Regions from separate parts of the Rhizobium sp. SVR5-9E genome, predicted to be linked through region 3. Evidence: predicted binding sites of a transcription regulator. Region 3 holds the regulator's gene; each other region holds the start of a gene.
What was found. The regulator PhoB, encoded in region 3, activates phosphate uptake and scavenging genes when phosphate is short. The targets are predictions, from matches to a motif close to TGTCATNNANCTGTCAT.
Positions count from the first base shown of each region.

Region 1: the regulator PhoB is predicted to act here: its motif matches at 1,507-1,523, upstream of ACPYOJ_RS02255 (BtaA family protein).
Region 2: the regulator PhoB is predicted to act here: its motif matches at 2,561-2,577, upstream of olsB (l-ornithine N(alpha)-acyltransferase).
Region 4: the regulator PhoB is predicted to act here: its motif matches at 3,478-3,494, upstream of phnC (phosphonate ABC transporter ATP-binding protein).

Region 1 covers NZ_JBNDHS010000002.1:198,670-203,975, reverse strand. Annotated here, with positions in the region: gene ACPYOJ_RS02260 (class I SAM-dependent methyltransferase) at 1-165, opposite strand, end outside; gene ACPYOJ_RS02255 (BtaA family protein) at 216-1,460, opposite strand; gene ACPYOJ_RS02250 (serine hydrolase domain-containing protein) at 1,638-3,017, shown strand; gene ACPYOJ_RS02245 (transglycosylase SLT domain-containing protein) at 3,043-3,981, opposite strand; gene ACPYOJ_RS02240 (LysE family translocator) at 4,091-4,726, opposite strand; gene ACPYOJ_RS02235 (pyrophosphate--fructose-6-phosphate 1-phosphotransferase) at 4,785-5,306, opposite strand, start outside.
Region 2 covers NZ_JBNDHS010000077.1:3,746-9,051, forward strand. Annotated here, with positions in the region: gene lspA (signal peptidase II) at 1-229, shown strand, start outside; gene ACPYOJ_RS26065 (hybrid sensor histidine kinase/response regulator) at 285-2,522, shown strand; gene olsB (l-ornithine N(alpha)-acyltransferase) at 2,626-3,501, shown strand; gene ACPYOJ_RS26075 (NADP-dependent malic enzyme) at 3,562-5,306, opposite strand, start outside.
Region 3 covers NZ_JBNDHS010000021.1:10,452-15,757, reverse strand. Annotated here, with positions in the region: gene argF (ornithine carbamoyltransferase) at 1-796, opposite strand, end outside; gene ACPYOJ_RS12560 (acetylornithine transaminase) at 838-2,037, opposite strand; gene ACPYOJ_RS12555 (GcrA family cell cycle regulator) at 2,454-2,987, shown strand; gene phoB (phosphate regulon transcriptional regulator PhoB) at 3,054-3,737, opposite strand; gene phoU (phosphate signaling complex protein PhoU) at 3,772-4,485, opposite strand; gene pstB (phosphate ABC transporter ATP-binding protein PstB) at 4,528-5,306, opposite strand, start outside.
Region 4 covers NZ_JBNDHS010000071.1:10,862-16,167, reverse strand. Annotated here, with positions in the region: gene phnE (phosphonate ABC transporter, permease protein PhnE) at 1-605, opposite strand, end outside; gene phnE (phosphonate ABC transporter, permease protein PhnE) at 609-1,529, opposite strand; gene phnD (phosphonate ABC transporter substrate-binding protein) at 1,596-2,510, opposite strand; gene phnC (phosphonate ABC transporter ATP-binding protein) at 2,568-3,389, opposite strand; gene ACPYOJ_RS25180 (alpha-D-ribose 1-methylphosphonate 5-triphosphate diphosphatase) at 3,608-4,780, opposite strand; gene ACPYOJ_RS25175 (phosphonate C-P lyase system protein PhnL) at 4,767-5,306, opposite strand, start outside.

The DNA of each region.
Region 1 (5,306 bases), on a different contig from region 3:
GTGACGATGTGCGAGCGCCAGATTGCGGCCGGTCCCGCAGCCGACTTCCAGCAGCGTACCGCCTTCCGGAACATCCAGATGACGGATCGTCCGGTCGCGGCCGAGCAGGTAGTATTTGCGGGTCAGATCATACACGTGGCGCTGGTAGCGATACATGCCATCCATCAGATTGGCATGTCTTTCTGCTTTGCTCTCCACGATGGTGCGGATCTCGGTCACGCCTTCTTCCCGTAGATGTGGAAGCCGCCATAGATCGCCGAGCGGTCGAGCACGGTCATATCGCGGGACTTCTCCTCGAAATATTCCCACTGGTCGCGGATCGCCGCAGAAAGGCGGCCTTCGATGACGCTCTTTTCGGCAGCCGTCCGGAAAATGACGCGGGCGCCGGGGCGGGCTGTGCGGCTGATCTCCGCCCACAGATCGTTCAACTGCTGATCGGTCATCCAGTCCTGCGCGTCGAGCAGGACATAGCGGTCGCGGGAGGCGGCCGGCTCGCCGGCGAGAAGCTCGGTGAAGCTTGCATGGTGGACATTGACGCGATCGACGTTGGCGCGGATCACTTCGTAGTGCTCCGGCTTCAGGTAAGTCGGAAGCGGGCCTTCGTCTGCAGCCGCGTAACGGCGGCCGAAGGCTTGCCAGGCGAAATAGTTCTCGCGCATCGGGAAATGGCAGGCGAGCTTTTCGAGGCGATGCTTCAGCACCGGCGCGATCGACTGATCGGCGGCGAGGCTCGCAAGTTCGTCATATTGCTGCGGCGGGATACCGAGCCCGAAAAGGGAGCTCTTACGTCCAGTGATCCAGCGCACGACGGGTTTTTCGAAGAGCGGCGCAACCTGCTCGTCGAAGAATTGCCGCTGTTCGCGGATCGAACCGGTTTTCGTCATTTGCCGGAGATCGACGCCGTGCAGGCGGGCGAGCAGATGGGCCGCGCCGATGAAGCGGCCGAGCAGGCCGGTTTCATAGATGTTGCGGTCGAAGACGGTGATGCGGCGGCGACCGAACTTGCGGCCGTTCCAATAAGAGCGCGTCGCTTCGTCGAGGCTAGGCGAGAGAAAGCGGTCGAACGCATGGCTGTTCGAGCGCTCGTTGGGCATGGCGAGGAAGCGGACGAGATCGGCATGGCTCGGAAGATGCCGGAAGGCGGCAAGCTTCAGGCGGTTCAGCGCGATGTGATGCGGGTTGAGATCGACCACGTCGATGGAGGCGGGTGCCTTGGAAAGATAGGCAAGCATGTTGCAGCCGCCCGAGCCGATCGTGACGATGCGATGGTGCGGCTGCAGTTCCATGGCCTGCATGTCGAGGTCCGGATCTTCCCAGATCTGCGGATAGACGAGGCCGGAAAAGAGCAGGCCGAAAAGCCGTTCCGAAAAGCCGTCCTTGGAAAATGCCTTGTGGCGGAGAAGAGCGTCCTTGAGTTTCCGGTTCTTGCGGAAGCCGGTATCCGGTGCAAATTCCGTCATATGAGTCTGTCACCCTTTTAGCGTTCAGGGCGTGTAGCGCGTCCCTGCTACAGTTTGATGACGCAGACTGTGGGTAGGCTTTCTACAGGAATTGACTGTCACGAAACGCCGTTTACGTCGTCATGCTCTTTTTTGTGAAAGCGTTTCCTGCTTCTCTCCGTTCGTGGAGGGAATGATATGCGACCTATTCGGCGTACCCTGAAGGCGCTCACTGCAACCATCGTCGCCATCGTGGCTGGTGGGGCGATCTGGCTTTATGTTCGGCCACCGGAGCTCCTGCGCGTCGGTGACGGCTATGCAGCAAAGATCGTCTGCTCGAACGTGTTCATGGCAGGACGGGATCCGCAGGCAGTCCTCAATAACGATGTGCAAGCGCCCGGCAATCCGCTGTTGCGCCTGATACGCGTTTCGGTCGATCGCGAGCAGGGGCGTGTGACGGCGCGCATCCTTGGTCTCTTTGCACCCAGCTATGCTCTCTATCGCGGGGTTTTCGGCTGCACGAGCGTGCCTGACGGCGATTTCGAGGCTGCCGCCAAAGCCACGCCCTTGGATCCAGTTCCGCCTGCCGAGGAGAACACCGCCCTGTGGCCGGAAGGCGAGGGCGTTGCCGCCGCCAATGATGGAGAACTGGCGTCTTTGTTGGCGAACGAGGCGCTCGCCGGTCCGCAGATGCGCGCGATCGTCGTCGTTCACAATGGCCGGATCGTCGCGGAACGCTATGGCGAAGGGTTCAGCGCAAAGACGCCGCTGCTCGGCTGGTCGATGACCAAGACCGTCAACGCGGCGCTCGTCGGTCGCGCGATGTACGAAGGAAAGGGCAATTTCGAAACGACCAGCCTGTTGCCGGAGTGGAAGGACGATGAGCGGTCACGCATCAAGCTCCGTGACCTGCTGGGGATGGAGAGCGGTCTTGCCTTCAATGAGAATTACGGCAGCGTCGCGGATGTAACGCGTATGCTCTATCTCGACCCCGACATGGTTACGCTTCCCGCCAATGCGCCATTGGAGGCGGAGCCGGAAGAGCGTTTCCGCTATTCGAGCGGCACATCGGTCCTGTTGTCGCGGATATGGATGGATTGGATCGGCGGCCAGCAGAAGGCGCTTGCCTATCCGACTGACGCGCTTTTCAGACCGCTCGGTATGTCGAGCGCGGTTCTCGAAGCTGATGCTCGGGGCACCTTTGTCGGCAGTTCGTATCTCTACGCGACGGCGCATGACTGGGCGCGTTTTGGACAGTTTCTGCTGCAGGACGGCGTCTGGAACGGCCAGCGGCTGTTGCCGGAAGGATTCGTCGGCTTCATGCGCACGCCGACCCGGTCGTCGGGCGGCACATATACTCAGGGCCAGGCATGGCTCGCTGCCCCGGGCGGCGATACGAGCACCGAGGCCGGGCTGCCGGAAGATACATTCTGGCTGGAAGGGCACGACGGGCAGAGCATGGCAATCGTGCCTTCCGCCAATCTCGTGTTTGTCCGGATGGGGCTGACGCCAAGCTCGCTAGGCTACAAGCCGCAGGTGCTGCTGAAACAGGTGCTGGCCGCGCTGCCGGCCAGTTGACTAGGCATTACAGGCGGGGTGGTTTTTAGTAGGTGCCCTGGGCGATGTCCGTCATGCCCTTGCGTTTTGCATCGTAGTAGTAGCCGCGGGCATAGAGCTTGACGGCGTCTTCTTCATTGCTGTTCGAAACGAGCCATGCGCCGCGCAGATATTTCGCGGCATATTTGATGTTGGTTTCGGCATCGAGCAGGCCGTTGGGCTGGCCGTCATAGCCCATCGATTTCGCCGTGTTGTACTTGATCTGCATCAGGCCGAAATAACCGCGCTTGTTGTAGGCGTTGGGATTGTAACGGCTTTCCCGATGCACGACGCGATGGATCAGCGATTCAGGGACTTCGTAGAGCTTCGAGTACTTGCTGATCAGCTTGCTGATAAAGCTTTTTTCAACGGTGGGAGCGGTGTCGACGTCGCTGTCGCTGAACATCGGCGGCGCGGCCGGCGGATCCATCGGGGCGGACTCGTCGAACGTGAAGTCCGACATCGAGCGCTGCGTCGCGCCAATGGAAGCAATGGCGGCCAGAGCGCCACTCTGCGGCGTCGTCGCCGCGAAGGCAAGCTGGGTCGATGGCGAGGGCGGAGTGCCCGGGCGCGGCGTGGGCACGACCGACTGGATCGCCGTCATTTCCGGCGTCAGCGGGATCTGGGTTGCCGCGGCCGCCATCTGTTGCATGGCGGGATCGGCAAGAGCTTCCGTCCCAGGCATAGTCATCGCGTCGGCGGTGAGGGCCGGTGTTGCCTGCGGGCTGGCCGCGGCGAATGCGTCTGCGGGCTGGCTGGTGCCGTCAGCGGCCGGTACCGCTGCCATCATCATTGCATCTTCGCCGGGCTTGGGGGTCGGAACAACGGTCTGCACGGCGGTCAATTCCGCCAGGGACGTGTATTCGACGGTCGAGCATCCCGCAACGCCGCCCAGCATCGTCAAGACAAGGCCGCCTATCAGGACGGATAACCCCTTCGCTACCATTCTGTCACTTTCGCGATTCGCGCCGCCCTGGCAGCGATTAAGTTACTGAAAACCTAAGCCCTGATTTTTCCATTAACTTATTCGTGGTTGTGTCGCAACCCACCCAGCCTCAGGCGGCGATGCGGCGATAGCCCGCGGTCACGGCGCCGGCGGCGATGAGCAGCGTTCCACCGGTACGGTTGACCGTGCGCTGCACGCTTGCCTTGCGGATCAGGCCGCGCGCGGCATTCGCAAGAAGCGCATAGCAGGAAGCATTGATCGTCGCGAGAATGAGGAAGGTCAGCTCCATGACGAGCATCTGTTCGAAGAAGGGATTCGCAGGATTGAGGAACTGCGGAACGAAGGCGACGAAGAAAACGATGCTCTTCGGATTGAGCGCCGTCACGATATAGGCGTGCAGGAAGATCTTCAGTGACTTTTGATCCGGCAGGTTGTCGTTGTCAGCGACCGGTTCGGTGATGATCGGCGAGCGCCAGAGCTTGATACCGAGGTAGATGAGGTACGCACCGCCGATCCACTTCAGCACCGTGAAAAGCGTTGCCGATGCAGCCAGGAGCGCGCCCAGTCCGAAGAGGGAAGCCGTCATCGCGGTGAAGTCGCCGAGCGCCACGCCGCTGACAGTCGCCAGCGCCGTCTTGCGCCCATGGCCAAGCGCGTAGGACACGACGAGCAGGATCGTCGGTCCCGGAATGGCCAGCATGATGGCGGATGCAGCGGCGAAAGCGAGCCAGGCTTCGAGCGACATGGAATCTCCTCCTGTTCCTTAGGAACTAAGCAAAGACACCATAGTCGCCCTGCGTCAATCATACTTCCTGGTATTTTTGCCCCACCGTTTCCATCACTTCGGCGAACCATTTGGTCGAGAGGTCGAAGGGCTTGCCGCCCTTGATACGCGGAAATTCGATGGTCCGGAGTTTGCCGTTTTGCGCTTCGTCGTGACCCGTGACGCCGGAGACCTTGTTGAGCGCGCTTTCGACGGCCAGGTCGACCATGCTCTGGATGAGACGAAGGTCGTCGGCATTGGCGGCCGCCGAGCGGGCAAAATAGCCGGATTTCTGAACCAGCGAGCGCTCGGCATTGAGCAGGTTGGCGAACTGCTTCTGGAACCAGCCGCCGACGTTGATCGTGTCGATCTTCACATGTCCGAAGGCATCACGCTTGATGGTGTCGCCGGCGGCTTCCCGCTCGGCGACAATGGCATCGAGGCAGGCACCTTCCGAGACGAAGACGGTCGCGTGACCGGTCCTGTCCATGATCTCCTTGAGGCGTTCGGCCTCGGCCTGCAGGTCAAAGGCCATCTCAGGCAGGTAGACGGCATCAATGCT
Region 2 (5,306 bases), on a different contig from region 3:
CACCTCGAACGATCGATGGATCGCGCATACAGGCTTTGCGCTGATTATTGCCGGCGCGCTTGGCAATCTGATCGACCGCTTTCTTTACGGGCACGTGATCGATTACATTCTCTTTCACACCCAGACTTGGTCCTTCGCGGTCTTCAACCTTGCCGACAGTTTCATCACGGTTGGCGCCGGCTGCGTCATCCTGGACGAGCTTCTGCAGCCGAAAAAGGCGAAAGGCTAAAACTTTACGCTTTTCCTGAAGGCATTCGGAACGGCGACTATGTTAGCCAGCGATTATGCACAGTCTGGCTCAGATGCAGGAACGACTTGCCGCCGCATTTGACGCTGCTGCCAAGCCGCATGATCCGCGGGCAGCAAATGCTGCTGCATGGCCTGTGACTGCAAACCGAAGGCGGCCGCTCCGCATCCTTCTCTCCTACTGGCTCGGTGGCTTCGGCTTTTGCGTGGCTATCGCGCTGCTCATGCTCGGGCAGGCTGGTGGGCTCGAACTGTTCGCCATCGGCCTCGCCGTCCTCGCTATGGCGCTCTTCGGCTACGCGGCAGGCCGCCGGACAAAGCCCCGGCAAGGGAGCGGCAATCCGCTGCCGGCAAGCCATGCCGCGGAGCTCTTCGCCAATGTTCACGATGCACTTGGCGATATCACCGTAACCCGCACGATCGACCGGCGGATCGTCGGCGCCAACGCCACTTTTTGCCGCCTGACAGGACGTCCGAAGCCTAAAGGACAGACATGCGAGGAAATCGGCATCGCCTTTCGCCCGAGCGCCGATCCGCATCGCTTCGATGTCGAGATTTCGACGCCGGAAGGACAGCGCGTCTTTGTCTGGCATGACGTTGTCACGCGCGATCCCGCAGACGGCCGCCTGCTGATTCAAAGTGTCGCCCGCGACGTGACTGCGGAGCGCCTTTCTACGCAGGCACGCGAGGAGGCACGCCAAAAGGCCGAATATAACAGCGCCGCCAAATCCCGCCTGCTTGCGACCGTCAGCCATGAAATCAGAACGCCGCTATCGGGCATTCTCGGGATGACGCACCTGCTGGAGCAAGCCCAGATGACCCAGGAGCAGCAGAACTATGTTGGCGGCATCCGCCAGTCCGGTCATGCGCTGGTCCAGCTCGTGGAAGACCTCCTCGACTTCTCAACCATCGAGGTCGGCCGCTTCCAGCTTCGTCCTCGTAGCGAATCGCTGCGGCAGCTTCTCGAAAGCGTCGTCGAGATGCTGGCCCACCGCGCCCATGAGAAGGGCATCGAGATTGGCGCGACGGTTTCCTCCGACGTGCCGGAATTCATGAGTTTCGATCCTGCCCGGCTGCGCCAGGTGCTTTTCAACGTCATCGGCAATGCAGTGAAATTTACTCAGGCCGGTGGCGTTTTCATCCGCGTGTCCTTGGATGGCGACGACCTGGCGATCACCGTGTCGGACAGCGGTCCCGGTATGACGGCGGACGAGCAGGCGCGGATCTTCGGTGAGTTCGAGCAGGGAGGAACCTTGATGGAAAAAAGCGCCGGCACCGGGCTCGGCCTAACCATTTCCGCCCGCATCATGCGTGAGTTCGGAGGAACGCTCACTGTCGCCAGCGAAAAGGGCAAGGGCAGTGAATTCACGATCCGCTTTCCCGCCGGCATCCCGGAAGACGGCCGTGGCCGGCGCAAATTGCTGCTTGCCGGCAATATTGTCCTGCTTCTGGCGCCAGCCGGTGCGGCGCGCGCCGCCATCGCCGAGACGATCGTCGCGCTTGGCGGCGAATGTCATTTGGTGGGCGATGGCGAAGAGGCGCGGCAAACGCTTCTCGCGATTGCCGCGAGAGGCCACCGCCCGACAGACATTATTGTCGATCACCGCATGTCTGCCGAATTTACCAGGCACCTCGCCGACCGTGTCGAAATTGCTGATCTCGGTCTGCGCAAGACCCTTCTCGTCAACCCGGAAGAGCGCAACGCCCACCCGCTTGATCTTTTCGATGCCTGGCTCATCCGGCCGCTTCGTGAGCAATCACTGATCGACGTACTGCGTGGCCGCATGCGCGGAATGGAGAAACGCGACGCGCTGAACGACAACCAGCCCGGCTTCGCGGCTGCCCTTCCCGAGCCGAATATGCAAGGAGGGCTGAGTGTCCTGTTCGGCGAGGACGATCCGATCAATGCGATGCTCATCCGTGCCATGCTGGAAAAGGGCGGACACCGCGTTCACCACGTCGAAGATTTCGAAACGCTGCTCGACTGCGCCCTTGCCGAAGGCAGCACCCGGCCGGACATTATCATCAGCGATCTCACGATGCCCGGCGGCGAAGGCGTTGAAATGATCGGCCGGTTGCGCGGTCACGAACGGCGGCTGCAGGTCGTTCCGGTGCCGGTGATCGTGCTGACTGCCGATAGCCGGGATGAGTCGCGCCGCCAGGTACTACTGGCCGGTGCAAATCGTGTGATGCTGAAACCTGTCGACCCAATCCGGCTATTGACGGAAATCCATGCCGTCGCAGCCCTTTCCGCTCGCCGCGCCGAAGCGCTCTGAGCGGGGTGACAAAAACGGCGTATTTTCCGTAAACTCCATGTCACTTTCCTGTCGCATAGAAGTGTTTTATGACACGCCATGAGCCGGCAACCGGAGAATCAGCATGTCTATCGACATCCTTAATCGCGACACGACGGCGGAGGCTGCTCCGCCTGCAACGCCTGTTGCGCCAAAGGAAGGCGACGTCATGGGCCGCATCGGCAACCTCGAAACCCGCCTCGCCCGCAACGCGCGCGAGATCGATGCGGCACAGCATGTGCGCTACCGGGTTTTCGTTCAGGAAATGCAGGCACAGCTCCCGCCGGAAGCCATGCGCCGCGAACGCGATTTCGACGCTTACGACGCCTTCTGCGATCACCTTCTTGTTCTCGACAACTCGATAGAAGGCGATACGGAAGACCAGATCGTCGGCACCTACCGCCTGCTGCGCCAGGACGTAGCCATGGCGAATGGCGGTTTTTACTCGGCTTCCGAATTCGCGATCGACGAGCTTCTCGCACGCCATCCGGACAAGCGTTTCATGGAGCTCGGCCGCTCCTGCGTGCTGCCGGAATACCGCACGAAGCGCACGGTCGAACTTCTGTGGCAGGGTAACTGGGCTTACGCGCTGAAGCACGGCATGAGCGCCATGTTCGGTTGCGCCTCCTTCCCCGGCGTCTATCCGGAGAGCCACGCGCTGGCGCTTTCCTTCCTGCACCATACCGTTCTTGCCAAGGGCGAATGGGCAGTCAGCGCGCTGCCGCATCTGGCGCGCGACATGGATCTGATGCCGCAGGAAGCCGTCAACCCGAAGAAAGCCCTGATGGCGCTTCCGCCGCTCATCAAAGGATATCTTCGCCTCGGCGCCATGGTCGGGTCGACGGCTGTTGTCGACCATGCTTTCAACACGACGGATGTGCTGATCGTGCTGCCGATCGCGAGCATTTCAGATCGCTATCTGAACTACTACGGCGCCGACGCCGGCCGTTTCGCAAGCTGATTTCCTGGAAGTTCAATCAAAAGCCCGCCTCGAAAGCTCGAGGCGGGCTTTTTGTTGGGATCACCCTGCCGAGTAAGCTGCAATCGCGGCCATATTGACGATGTCGGAATCCTTGGCCCCCATCGAGGTGATCTGAACGGCCTTGTCGAGGCCGACCAGGATCGGGCCGATGACCGTCGATCCGCCAAGCTCCTGCAGCATCTTCGTGGAGATCGAGGCCGAGTGGAAGGCTGGCATGACCAGCACGTTTGCCGGCGCAGACAGGCGGCAGAACGGGTATTGGTCCATTACCCTGCGGTTCAACGCCACATCAGCCGCCATCTCGCCGTCGTATTCGAAATCGACGCGACGCTTATCGAGGATCTTCACCGCCTCGCGTATGCGCTCCGAGCGTTCACCCGAAGGATGGCCAAAGCTCGAATAGGCGAGCAGCGCAACGCGCGGGTGATAACCCATGCGGCGTGCAAGACCTGCCGCTTCCTCGGCAATATCCGCGAGTGCCTCGGCGGTCGGCATGTCGTGAACCGCGGTATCGGCAACAAAGACCGTGCGGCCGCGCGCAAGCACCAGCGAAACGCCAATCACGCGGTGGCCCGGCTTCTCATCGATGCAGCGGCGCACGTCTTCCAGCGCCGTCGAATAGTTGCGGGTGAGGCCCGTGACCATGCCATCCGCATCGCCGAGCGCGACCATGCAGGCGGCGAAATGATTGCGGTCGTTATGGATGAGGCGTGTCACATCACGGTGGAGATAACCGTCCCGCTGCAATCGTGCATACAAATAATCGATATAGACTTCGCCACGGGTCGAAATGCGTGCGTTGACGATCTCGAGGCCCGGCCGGTTAAGGTCGATGCCGGCACGCTCCGCTGTTGCCCTTATCAGGTCTTCGCGGCCGAGAAGGATTGCGGTGCCGAGCTCCTGGTTGGCATAAGACATCGCCGCGCGCAGGACCTGCTCCTCTTCTGCCTCGGCGAAGACGATGCGCTTCGGGCGCCGGCGAACCCGCTCATAGAGGCTCGCGAGCGTCGAGGCGATCGGATCGCGCCGGGCCGAAAGCTCGCGCCGATAGCCGGCCATGTCGGTGATCGCCTTGCGGGCGACACCGCTTTTGATCGCAGCCTCCGCCACCGCCGCCGGGATCGCCGAGATCAAGCGCGGATCGAAGGGAACCGGAATGATATACTGCGCTCCGAAGCGCGGCCGGTTGCCCTGGTAAGCGGCAACGACGTCGTCCGGCACATCCTCGCGCGCCAGAGCGGCAAGTGCTTCGACGGCAGCGATCTTCATCTCGTCGTTGATCGTCGTTGCCCGCACGTCGAGCGCACCGCGGAAGATGTAAGGGAAGCCGAGAACGTTGTTCACCTGGTTCGGGTAGTCGGAGCGCCCCGTCGCCATGATGGCATCATCGCGGATGCGAGCGACCTCTTCCGGCGTGATTTCCGGATCGGGATTGGCCATCGCAAAGATGATCGGCCGTTCCGCCATCGAGCGGATCATGTCTTCCGTAAAAGCACCCTTCTGGGACAGGCCGAAAACGACATCCGCACCCTTCATGGCTTGCTCCAGAGTGCGCGCCTTGGTCTTGGCCGCGTGCGCCGACTTCCACTGGTTCATGCCCTCGGTGCGGCCCTGATAGATCACGCCCTTGGTATCGACGAGAATGACGTTCTCCGGATTGAAGCCCATCGCCTTGATGAGTTCAACGCAGGCGATTGCCGCGGCCCCGGCGCCGTTGCAGACGAGTTTCGTCGTCTTCAGGTCTCGTCCGGTCAGCTCCAGCGCATTGATGAGGCCGGCGGCCG
Region 3 (5,306 bases):
GGGCGGGCAGGCAATGCATGAACAATGCATCCTTGCCGGCCTTCGCCATCAAAGCCTGATTGACCTGATAAGGCTGGAAGACGTTGTGACCACGGGCCCGATGTTCCTGATTCATGGAAACCCAGGTATCGGTCACCACGCAATCGGCTCCCTCGACCGCGCGGTCGGCGTCATGACCGAGCACGATCTGGGCACCCTCGTTGCGGGCCCAGTTTAGATAGTGATCCTTTGGCTCGGAACCAAGAGGCACGGCCATGTTCATCCGGTAGCCGAAGCGGGCGGCACCTTCGACCAAGGAATGCAGGACATTGTTGCCGTCGCCGGTCCAGGCAACCGTCTTGCCCTTGATGGGGCCGCGATGCTCCTCGAATGTCATGACATCGGCCATGACCTGGCAGGGATGGGTATCGTCCGTCAGCGCATTGATGACGGGGACCGTCGCATGTTCGGCAAGCTCCAGCATGCGGCTGTGCTCCGTCGTGCGGATCATGATCGCGTCGACATAACGCGAAAGCACTTTGGCCGTATCGCCGATCGTCTCGGCGCGGCCGAGCTGCATTTCGGTGCCGGAGAGGAAAAGCGTCTCGCCGCCGAGCTGGCGCATGCCGACATCAAAGGATACGCGGGTGCGGGTGGAAGGCTTTTCGAAGATCATCGCCAGCATCTTGCCGGCAAGCGGCCTGTCGCCCTTTCCGGCCTTGAAAGCCTGCTTACGCGCGATCGCGTCGTTCATGATGACCCTGAGATCAGATGCGGTTACCGCCGAGAGATCGAGAAAGTGTTTGGGGGAAGCCATTTCGTTCTTACCTGTCTGCTCCGCAAGGAGCGTCCGTCCATTCAAGCCGTCTTCTTGGTCTTCTGCGCGCGAATGCTTTCTGCAGCACGCTCGAGGCGAGAAAGCCCTTCGCGAGCCTCCTCCGCCGTGACGACGAGTGGCGGAAGCAGGCGGATAACGTTGTCGCCCGCCGGAACCCCAAGCAGACGAGCGGCGCGAATAGCCTGCAGCAGTTCGGATGATGGAACCGCTGCCTTGACCCCAAGCAACAGGCCCTCGCCGCGCACATCCTCAATCACGTCCGGATAGCGATCCTTGAGCGAGGCAAGGCCCTGGCGGAAGACGAGCGCCACCTCACGCACGTGCTCAAGGAAGCCCTCGGCAAGAATGACGTCGAGCACTGCGCTGCCGACCGCCATCGCAAGCGGATTGCCGCCGTAGGTGGAGCCGTGGGTGCCGACCTTCATGCCGGAGGCTGCCTCCGCCGTCGCAAGGCAGGCGCCAAGCGGGAAGCCGCCGCCGATACCCTTTGCGACCGCCATGATGTCCGGTGTGACGCCGGACCATTCGTAGGCAAACAGCTTGCCCGTACGGCCGACACCGGTCTGAACCTCGTCCAGGATCAGCAGCAGGCCCTTCTCGTCGCAAATCTGGCGCAGCGCCCTCATGAACTCGTTGGTCGCCGGGCGGATGCCGCCTTCGCCCTGTACCGGCTCGATGAGGATGCCGGCGGTCGCGTCCGTGATGGCGGCTCGGACTGCCTCGATATCGCCAAAGGGAACCTGGTCGAAGCCCGGCGACTTCGGGCCAAAACCCTCCAGATACTTCTCCTGGCCGCCAGCAGCGATCGTCGCCAGCGTGCGGCCATGGAAGGCACCTTCAAAGGTAATGATATGGAAGCGCTCGGGATGGCCCTTGGAATACTGATATCGGCGCGCCGTTTTGATCGCGCATTCGAGCGCCTCTGCCCCTGAATTGGTGAAGAACACCTTATCGGCGAAAGTGACGTCCGTCAGCCGCTTTGCAAGCGCTTCCTGCCCGGGAATTTCATAGATGTTCGATAGGTGCCAGACCTTGTCGGCCTGCGCCTTCAAAGCCTGGACGACGTGCGGATTGCTGTGGCCGACCGACGTCACGGCAACGCCTGCCCCAAAGTCCAGATAACGTTCGCCGCTTTCGGTTATCAGCCAGACGCCCTCACCTCGCTCGAACCGCAGAGGGGCACGAGAATAGGTGTCATATAGCGGCGCGGCTTCAGCCATGGCGCGGTCTCCTGTCGAGGTTGGGGCAACCGGACTCCGGCTAAAAACCGGGTCCAAAAAATTAAAAATGCCGCCTTTCGGCGGCGAGTGACACTATTTACTTTTCGCACTGCAATGTCAACAAACTGCGAGTTTACCGCGTGCTGCAACATAAAGCCAAAGGAACTTATTTTATTAACAGCTAATGTTGCAGAAATGACTCGCACGGCCAGCAAGTTGGGGAAAACTTGAAATTCGATTCATCCGGATTCCCGCGACTCTTGTCACGGAGTCAGCCTCACACTAGGTTAAAACTCAATTACTAGACTGCATGCGGCGGAACTAGTCACCAAAATTAGTCAAGCGTTTCCTGCTTCGGACACATCCGAGGCAATGGTGAGGGATTCTGCCTTCACAACGCTAATCGGAGACAGGGCATGAACTGGACAGACGAGCGTGTCGAAAAACTCAAGAAGCTTTGGTCCGAAGGGCTGAGCGCGAGCCAGATCGCCGCACAGCTCGGCGGCGTGAGCAGAAACGCAGTCATCGGCAAGGTCCACAGGCTTAGCCTTCCCGGCCGCGCCAAAGCCGGCGGCACTGCGACGACGGTGCGCGCGCCGAAGCGCAATACCTCGGCTCCCCGCGCGCCGAACTATGCCTCGCGGATTGCAACCCGCACGGTCACGCGCCAGTTGGGCGCGACGATGCTCAAGGAAGAGATCGAAGTCGACCTGATGGCGGAAATGGAATATCGTCCGGCCGCGAACGTGGTCGTACCGATTTCCCGCCGTCTTGGCCTGACCGAGCTTACTGAACGCACCTGCAAGTGGCCGGTCGGCGATCCGCTGAAGGATGATTTCCATTTCTGCGGCTGCGAAAGCAACGACTCTTCTCCCTATTGCAGCTACCATCAACGCCTGGCTTATCAGCCGGTCAACGAGCGCCGCCGGGCAGCCGCCCGCGCAAACTAAGCCGGATAAGAGACAAAAAATAACGGGCCTCGCGGCCCGTTTTTTATTTCCTCATGGGAGCGGCAATCAGGCTTCCATCGAATATCCAGCGCCGCGGACCGTGCGGATGACATCCTGCATGTTGGAGAAGTTCAGCGCCTTGCGCAGGCGACCGACATGGACATCGACCGTGCGCTCGTCGACGTAGATGTCGTGGCCCCAGACGCCGTCCAGAAGCTGGGAGCGCGAGAAAACGCGGCCGGGCGACGACATCAGGAACTCCAACAGGCGGAATTCGGTCGGGCCGAGCCGGACTTCGCGGCTCTTGCGATGAACACGATGGGTCTCGCGGTCGAGCTCTATGTCACCGCATTTCAGGACCGTGGAGAGGACCTCGGGCTTGGCGCGGCGCAGCATCGCCTTGACGCGGGCAACGAGTTCAGGTGTCGAGAACGGCTTGACGACATAGTCGTCAGCTCCGGTCGAAAGACCGCGCACGCGCTCGCTCTCCTCGCCGCGGGCTGTCAGCATGATGATCGGCAGACGCTCGGTCTCCGGCCGCATCCGAAGGCGGCGGCAGAGCTCTATGCCGGACACGCCCGGCAGCATCCAATCCAGGATCAGAATGTCCGGCGTCCGTTCCTGAAGGCGTATCTCGGCCTCGTCACCACGCAGGATGGTATCAACTTCAAAACCTTCGGCTTCAAGATTATAGCGAAGGAGCACGCTGAGTGCCTCTTCGTCTTCAACGACTGCAACTCTCGGGATCATTCGATTACTGTCTCCTGGGGGCCGGATTCGGAGGTTATTCCGTTACCGCGCCGACGGTGTTGGCGGTATCGTCCTTCGGACGCTCGCCTTCCGGCTGGGCACCGGTCGCCATGTAATAAATGGTTTCGGCAATATTGGTGGCGTGGTCACCGATGCGTTCGATATTCTTCGCGCAGAAGAGAAGATGCGTGCAACTGGTGATGTTGCGCGGATCCTCCATCATGTATGTCAAAAGCTCGCGAAACAGCGAAGTGTACATCGCATCGATTTCTTCATCGCGCTCGCGGATCGACTTGGCCTTGTCGGCCGCTCGGCTCGTGTAGACGTCGAGCACTTCCTTGAGCTGGACGAGCGCCAGTTCGGAAAGGTGCTCCAGGCCGCGCGCGAGCTTTCGCGGAACGCCGGCGCTCTGAACGGCGATGACACGCTTGGCAGTGTTCTTGCCGAGATCGCCGACGCGCTCGAGATCAGCCGCGATGCGAATCGAGCCCATGATTTCGCGAAGGTCGGAAGCCATCGGCTGCCGGCGTGCAATCGTGACCACCGCCTTTTCGCCGATCTCGCGCTCGGCATGGTCGAGGATCACGTCGTCCGAGATGACCTTCTGCGCCAAGGCGGTATCGCTATTCACCAGCGCTCGGACAGCGTCCGATACCATCTGTTCGGCAAGTCCGCCCATCTCCGAGATGCGGCGGGACAGGAATTTGAGATCGTCGTCGTACGCAGAAAAAATATGTGTCGATGCCATGGGGAACGTCCTTGATTGTCTCTACATTTCTGACGCCAAAGATCAGCCGAAGCGGCCCATGATGTAGTCCTGGGTGCGCTGATCGTCCGGATTGGTGAACATCTTGTCGGTATCATTCTCCTCGACGAGATTGCCGAGGTGAAACATAGCGGTTCGCTGCGAAACACGGGCAGCCTGCTGCATGGAGTGCGTCACGATGACGATCGTGAAATTCTCGCGCAGCTCATGGATCAGCTCTTCGACCTTCGCGGTGGCGATCGGATCGAGCGCCGAGCACGGCTCGTCCATCAGAATGACTTCGGGGCTGACGGCAACGGCGCGGGCAATGCAGAGGCGCTGCTGCTGGCCGCCGGACAGCCCGGTGCCGGTTTCGTGCAGGCGATCCTTGACTTCGTTCCAAAGGCCGGCGCGCTGCAGGCTGTGTTCAACGATCTGGTCCAGATCGGCCTTCGACTTCGCAAGACCATGGATGCGCGGACCGTAGGCGACGTTCTCATAGATCGACTTCGGGAAAGGGTTCGGCTTCTGGAAGACCATGCCGACGCGAGCACGAAGTTCGACGACGTCGATATCCGGATCGTAGATATCGTCGCCGTCGAGAGTGATTTTGCCGGTAACGCGGCAGTTGTCGATCGTATCATTCATACGGTTGAGACTGCGCAAGAAGGTGGACTTCCCGCAGCCGGACGGGCCGATGAGTGCGGTAACGGTGTTTTCGCGGATGTTCAGCTTCACGTCGAAAAGCGCACGCTTGTCGCCATAGTAAACCGAGACGTCCTGGCCGATCATCTTGTACGGGATCGTATTCATTCGTTTGTCCA
Region 4 (5,306 bases), on a different contig from region 3:
ATGATGGCAAGCCGGATGGTCTGCAGCGGCCCGCCGCCCGAGGCCAGGACGCCATCGACGGGTTTGCGGGAGGTATTTTCGATCGCTTCCGAAAAGAGCTTGGCAAAGGTACCGATTTCGGAAACGGCAATGGCGAAGACGCCCGGAAGCGGGCCGAGGCCGAAGGCGCGGATGAAGATGAGCGCGAGTACGATCTGTTCGACAGCGCGTAGCGCATCGAACCCCCGTCGGGTCGATAGCCGCACCCAGCCGAGCGGCATGATGTTCTTGGCGCCAAGGAAGGCGAGCGGAAAGGCGACGATCGCGCCAAGCAGTGTTCCGAGGAAAGCCATCGAAATCGTCTGTCCCAGGCCGACGAGTACATCGCTCCATTCCTGCCAGGTTGTCCAGATATACGGCGGGAACATGAAGGAGAAGATCATGCCGAGCCGTGATAGGCCGTTCAGGATGCGCGCCGGTGAAAAGTCGAAGAGATAGAGGCCGGCAATGAGCGGCAGGATAAGCGCTACGGCGCAGGCATAGCGCATCAGCCGCACGCGCGGCTCCACCGAGAAGGCGCCTGGAACGCGCTGCCGCAGCTCGGAAAAGGAAGAGGTATCTATCATGTCTCAGATACTCCGGCTTTCGATGCCGATGATGCGGTGGCGCAGCTTCTCGCTCAGGAAATCGATGATCACCACCGTGACGAGGATGATGACGAACAGCGCCGAGAGATCGGTATATTCCTGAAGGGACATGGCGGTGCGGATCTCCTGACCGAGACCGCCGGCTCCGACATAGCCGATGATCGAGGAGGAGCGCACGTTGATCTCGAAGCGCAGCAGCGTGTAGCTGATGATGTTCGGGATGACCTGCGGCACGACGCCATAACGCATCTGCTGAAACCAGGTGCCGCCCGAAGCCTTGACGCCTTCCAGCGGCCGCATGTCGATATTCTCATTCACCTCGGAATAGAGCTTGCCGAGCGAACCCGTCGCATGGGTGGCGATCGCCAGCACACCGGCAAGTGGTCCGACGCCGAAGCAGAAGACATATATAAGCGCCCAGACGATATCGGGGACCGTGCGGATGACCTCCAGATAGCGGCGGGAGGCGATCAGCAGAAAGCTGTTAGGGCTGAGGTTGCGGGCGGCCGGGAAGCTGAGGACGAAGGCGCCGACGACGCCGAAGAACGTCGCGACATAAGCGATCAGGATCGTTTCGCCGAGCAGTTCGAGCCAGACCGGCCAGCGCCAAAACCACTCGGCAAGGTCGGATCCGAGCGTTTCAATACGCAAGTGCGGCAGCGTCTTGTAGAGATATTCGCCGAGGCGGGGCAGGGAGGCCCATAATTTCCAGGTGGTGATGCGCTCACCTGAGGGCAGATTGACCTCGGTCATGTCGAAGAAGCCGCCCGTCCAGGCCGTCAGCAGAACAGCGGCAGCAACGAGCGTGAGCGAAACAAGTTGCACGGTTTTGGCGCGGCTGCGGACAAGGCGGTATTCGGCTTCGAATCGGCGGATGGTGATGGAGGGTGTCGCGGTCGTCATATCGGATCCTGGTCGTGGGAGCGCCGGATGGAACGGCGCTCCCGTGCATGACGTGGATGAGGGATGTCAGCCGTTGCGGCGCTGCTTCTTCAGCCAGTCGCGCATGTCGACGATCCACTGGTACCGCTGGTGGTCGACGTCGACATAACCCTTGGAGGTGGAGTTGTCGCCACCGCTCATTTCCTTGAAAGCGTCAGGCGCCTTTTCCGGCGTTGCCTTTACCGCCGCCTTGACCTCAGCAATCATGTCGGCGGGCAGGTTGGTGCGGGTGGTGAACGGGCCATTGGTGATTTCCGGCGACTGCCAGATACGGCAGATCTCGCCCTTCGGGATCATGCCCTTGGATTCCATGCGCTGCGGGATGCCGCTAACCTCGTTGTTGACATAGGTCGCAGCGGCGTCGAACTGCTTGTTGGCGACGGCCATGACTCCGGTTTCGTGGGCGCCGGAGAAGGGAATGGCCGAGAAGAAGGTTTTCGGATCGTAGCCTTGTTTGACGAGGTTGTAGAAGGGCACGGCATAGCCGGACGTCGAATCCGGATCGGCAAACGCCAGCACCTTTCCCTTCAGGTCGTCGACCGACTTGTAGCCGGAATCGCAACGAACGGTGATGACCGAATAGTAGCCGGTCGAGCCGTCCTGTTCCTGGTTTGCGAGCAGCGGTTCGACGCCGCCATTCGTCTCGGTATAGGCGGCGGCATAGGCCGAGGAGCCTAGGAAGGCGAATTCGATCTGGTCGGAGGCGAGCGCTTGGATGACGCCGTCATAATTGCCGGCGGTGAAGATCTCGACCTTCACGCCGAGTTCCTTTTCCAGATATTGCTGGAAGCCGACGCGGCGTGCGATGCGGTCCTTTTCGTTTTCGCCTGAGAGAACGCCGAGACGGATCGTCTTGTACTGGTCTTTCCAACCGTCGGCATGGGCCTGGCTGGAAAGGGCAAGTGCAGCCGTTACGGCCGCAAGCATGAGGACGTTTTTCATTCCAACTCTCCTGTTGCAAAAGGAAAGCCAGCGGCCTAACGGAGCCGCGGGCGAAACTCATACCGCCTGGTAGACCTTCTCTTTTACGGTTCGACCTGCGTTGAATGAGGTGGATGTCACGGCCTCGTCGATTTCTGCGTCGAAATCGTCCGTACCGTAGATTTCGCGGACCCGTTCCTGAGTCAGATCCGCCGGTGCGCCGTCAAAGCGCACCCGCCCGGCCCGCATGGCTATGATGCGTTCGCAATAGTTGCGAGCAGTATCGAGCGTATGAAGATTGACGAGAACGGTAATGCCGTCCTCGCGGTTGACCTTGCGCAGCGCCTCCATGACGCGCGTCGCATTGGCCGGGTCGAGCGACGCGATCGGCTCGTCGGCAAGCATGATCTTCGGGCTCTGGACCAGCGCCTTGGCGATAGCGACGCGCTGTTGCTGTCCGCCTGATAACGTGCCCGCCCGCTGCAGCGCCTGTGGCACGAGGTCGAGCCGGTCGAGCGCACGGATCGCCATTTCCTTTTCCTCATCCGTGAAGCGGCGCAGCATGGAAGAGACGAACCCGTGTTGGGCGACGCGGCCGATCAGCACGTTGGTCAGGACGTCCATGCGCTCGATCAGATTGAACTGCTGGAACACCATGGCGCAGGAGGCACGCCAGAGGCGCAACTCTCGGCCGCGCAACTTGGTGATGTCCTTGCCGTCGAACATGACAGTGCCGGATGTCGGATCGATCAGGCGGTTGATCAGCCGGAGTAACGTCGATTTGCCCGCCCCGCTGCGACCGATGATGCCAACCATCTGCCCGGCATCGATCGACAGATTTACGTCGTCGACTGCGTGTGTTTGACCGAATTTCTTCTTGAGGGAGTGAAGTTCAAGCACCGGAAGACCTCTGCTTGTCAGAAACGTCAAAGACGCAACTGAATTATACTTAAATGCCAGCCTATGAAATGGAATATAGCATTCCCGTATGACAGTTTTATTAAGTAATTTCTCAATATTTGTCGGTAGTTACACTGTTTTCATCAAGTAATACATCCGAACTTTCCGGATGTATTTTGTCAGGAGGGAGTTTACACGGCCCTTCGGCATCAGGCCGCTTACGCAGCCTGTTGGAATCGCGAAACAATTCCGTCCGAATAGACCTGTTTGCCCCGGCAGAAGGTTGCCCGTACCCGCGGAAGGCGGCCGTGTTCGGCGATGACGAGATCGGCACGCAGTCCGATCTCGATCACCCCGCGGTCTGTAAGCCCGAGCGCCCTGGCGGGGTTGGCGCTGACCAGTGCAACAGAAGCCGGCAATCCGCCCGATCCGGCATCCGCAAGCGCGATGGCCGCCGGAAGCATGGCGGAGGGATGGTAGTCGCTCGCCAGGATGTCGAGAACGCCGCGTTCATAGGCTTCGCGGGCAGAAAGATTGCCCGAATAGGATAGTCCGCGAAGTGCGTTCGGCGCGCCCATCGCGGTCGCAAGTCCGAGCTTGCGGGCCTCCTGAGCGGCGGCCATCGTTACCGGAAACTCGCTGATGCGCGTCCCCAGCCCCTCGACGATTGCGACCTTCTCGATGCTGTCATCGTCGTGGGAGGCGATGATGACGCCATGGTCGCGCGCCGTCGCAGCGATGCCCTGCAGATTGTCGACCGCGTCATTGTTCTGGGCGCGGTTTTCCATGCGTTCGCGCACGCGCTGGGCAGCCTGCTCAAGGGTGATCTTGTTGTTGCGCGCGATCGTCTCGATATGCCGTTCGACATCGCGATACTGGCCCTGACCTGGGGTATGGTCCATCAGCGATATGAGATCGAGGGCGCCGGCTCGCAGCAGATCTTCGATCACGACGCGGGCGTGGGTGAAGGTGATTTCGAAGCGCGCATGAACTCTATGGTCGATCAGAAGATCGTTTTTTCGGAGCTCAACGAGGGTCTGGATGATCGAGCGTGAATGTTCTTCCGAGCGAATATGGCCGTAGCTGCTGTTGGCATGGAAGGACAGGGCCGCATAGGCGGTGGTGATGCCGTTGCCGGCGAGCTTCTTGTCGAGCTCGAAAATGCCGAGCTCCAGCGGAAAGCGCACATTCGGCCGCGGCTCGATCTCGCGCTCGATCATGTCGCCATGCATGTCGATAAAACCCGGAAGCAGAAGCCTGCCATCGCCGGCAATATCGGCCGAAGCCACTGGCTCCTCTCTGATGTCAGCGATCATGCCATCTTCGATCCTAATTGCGCCGCGCGGTATGGTCCTATCGCGCAGCACGATTTCGAAATCACTCAACCACATTCTCTGCTCCATCGTGGATCTGTTTGGTTTGAAGGCTGATTTCGCGGTCGATGAGATCCGCGACATCGTTGGGGTGATGAAAGACGCCGATCATCGCGACACCCGCGGCTTTCAGCTCGGCGAGACGTGCAACAAGTGCGCGGCGCGCATTCTTATCGAGCGAAGCGGTCGGCTCGTCGAGGAACAGGAGCCGCTGTGGCAGGATGAGCGCACGCGCCAGATTGACCTTCTGCTGCTCGCCGCCGGAAAAGGTGGAGGGGTAGGCGGCCCAGAGTCCAGGCTTGACGCCGAAGGCGGAGAGCCAGCGGCGGGCCTCTTCGATCGCTTCGCTATAAGGTCGGCCGGCAAGGCGCAGCGGTTCGGCGACCAATTCTTCGGCCGCTACGCGCGGTCGCGCCTGCAGGAACTGCGTTACGAAGCCGATCTCCCGGCGCCGCAGGAGAGCGATATCGACATCGGCTGCTACCGTCAGGTCGATGACGCCTTCGCGCGTGTGGTAATAGGCATGGCCTGATCGCGGCAGATA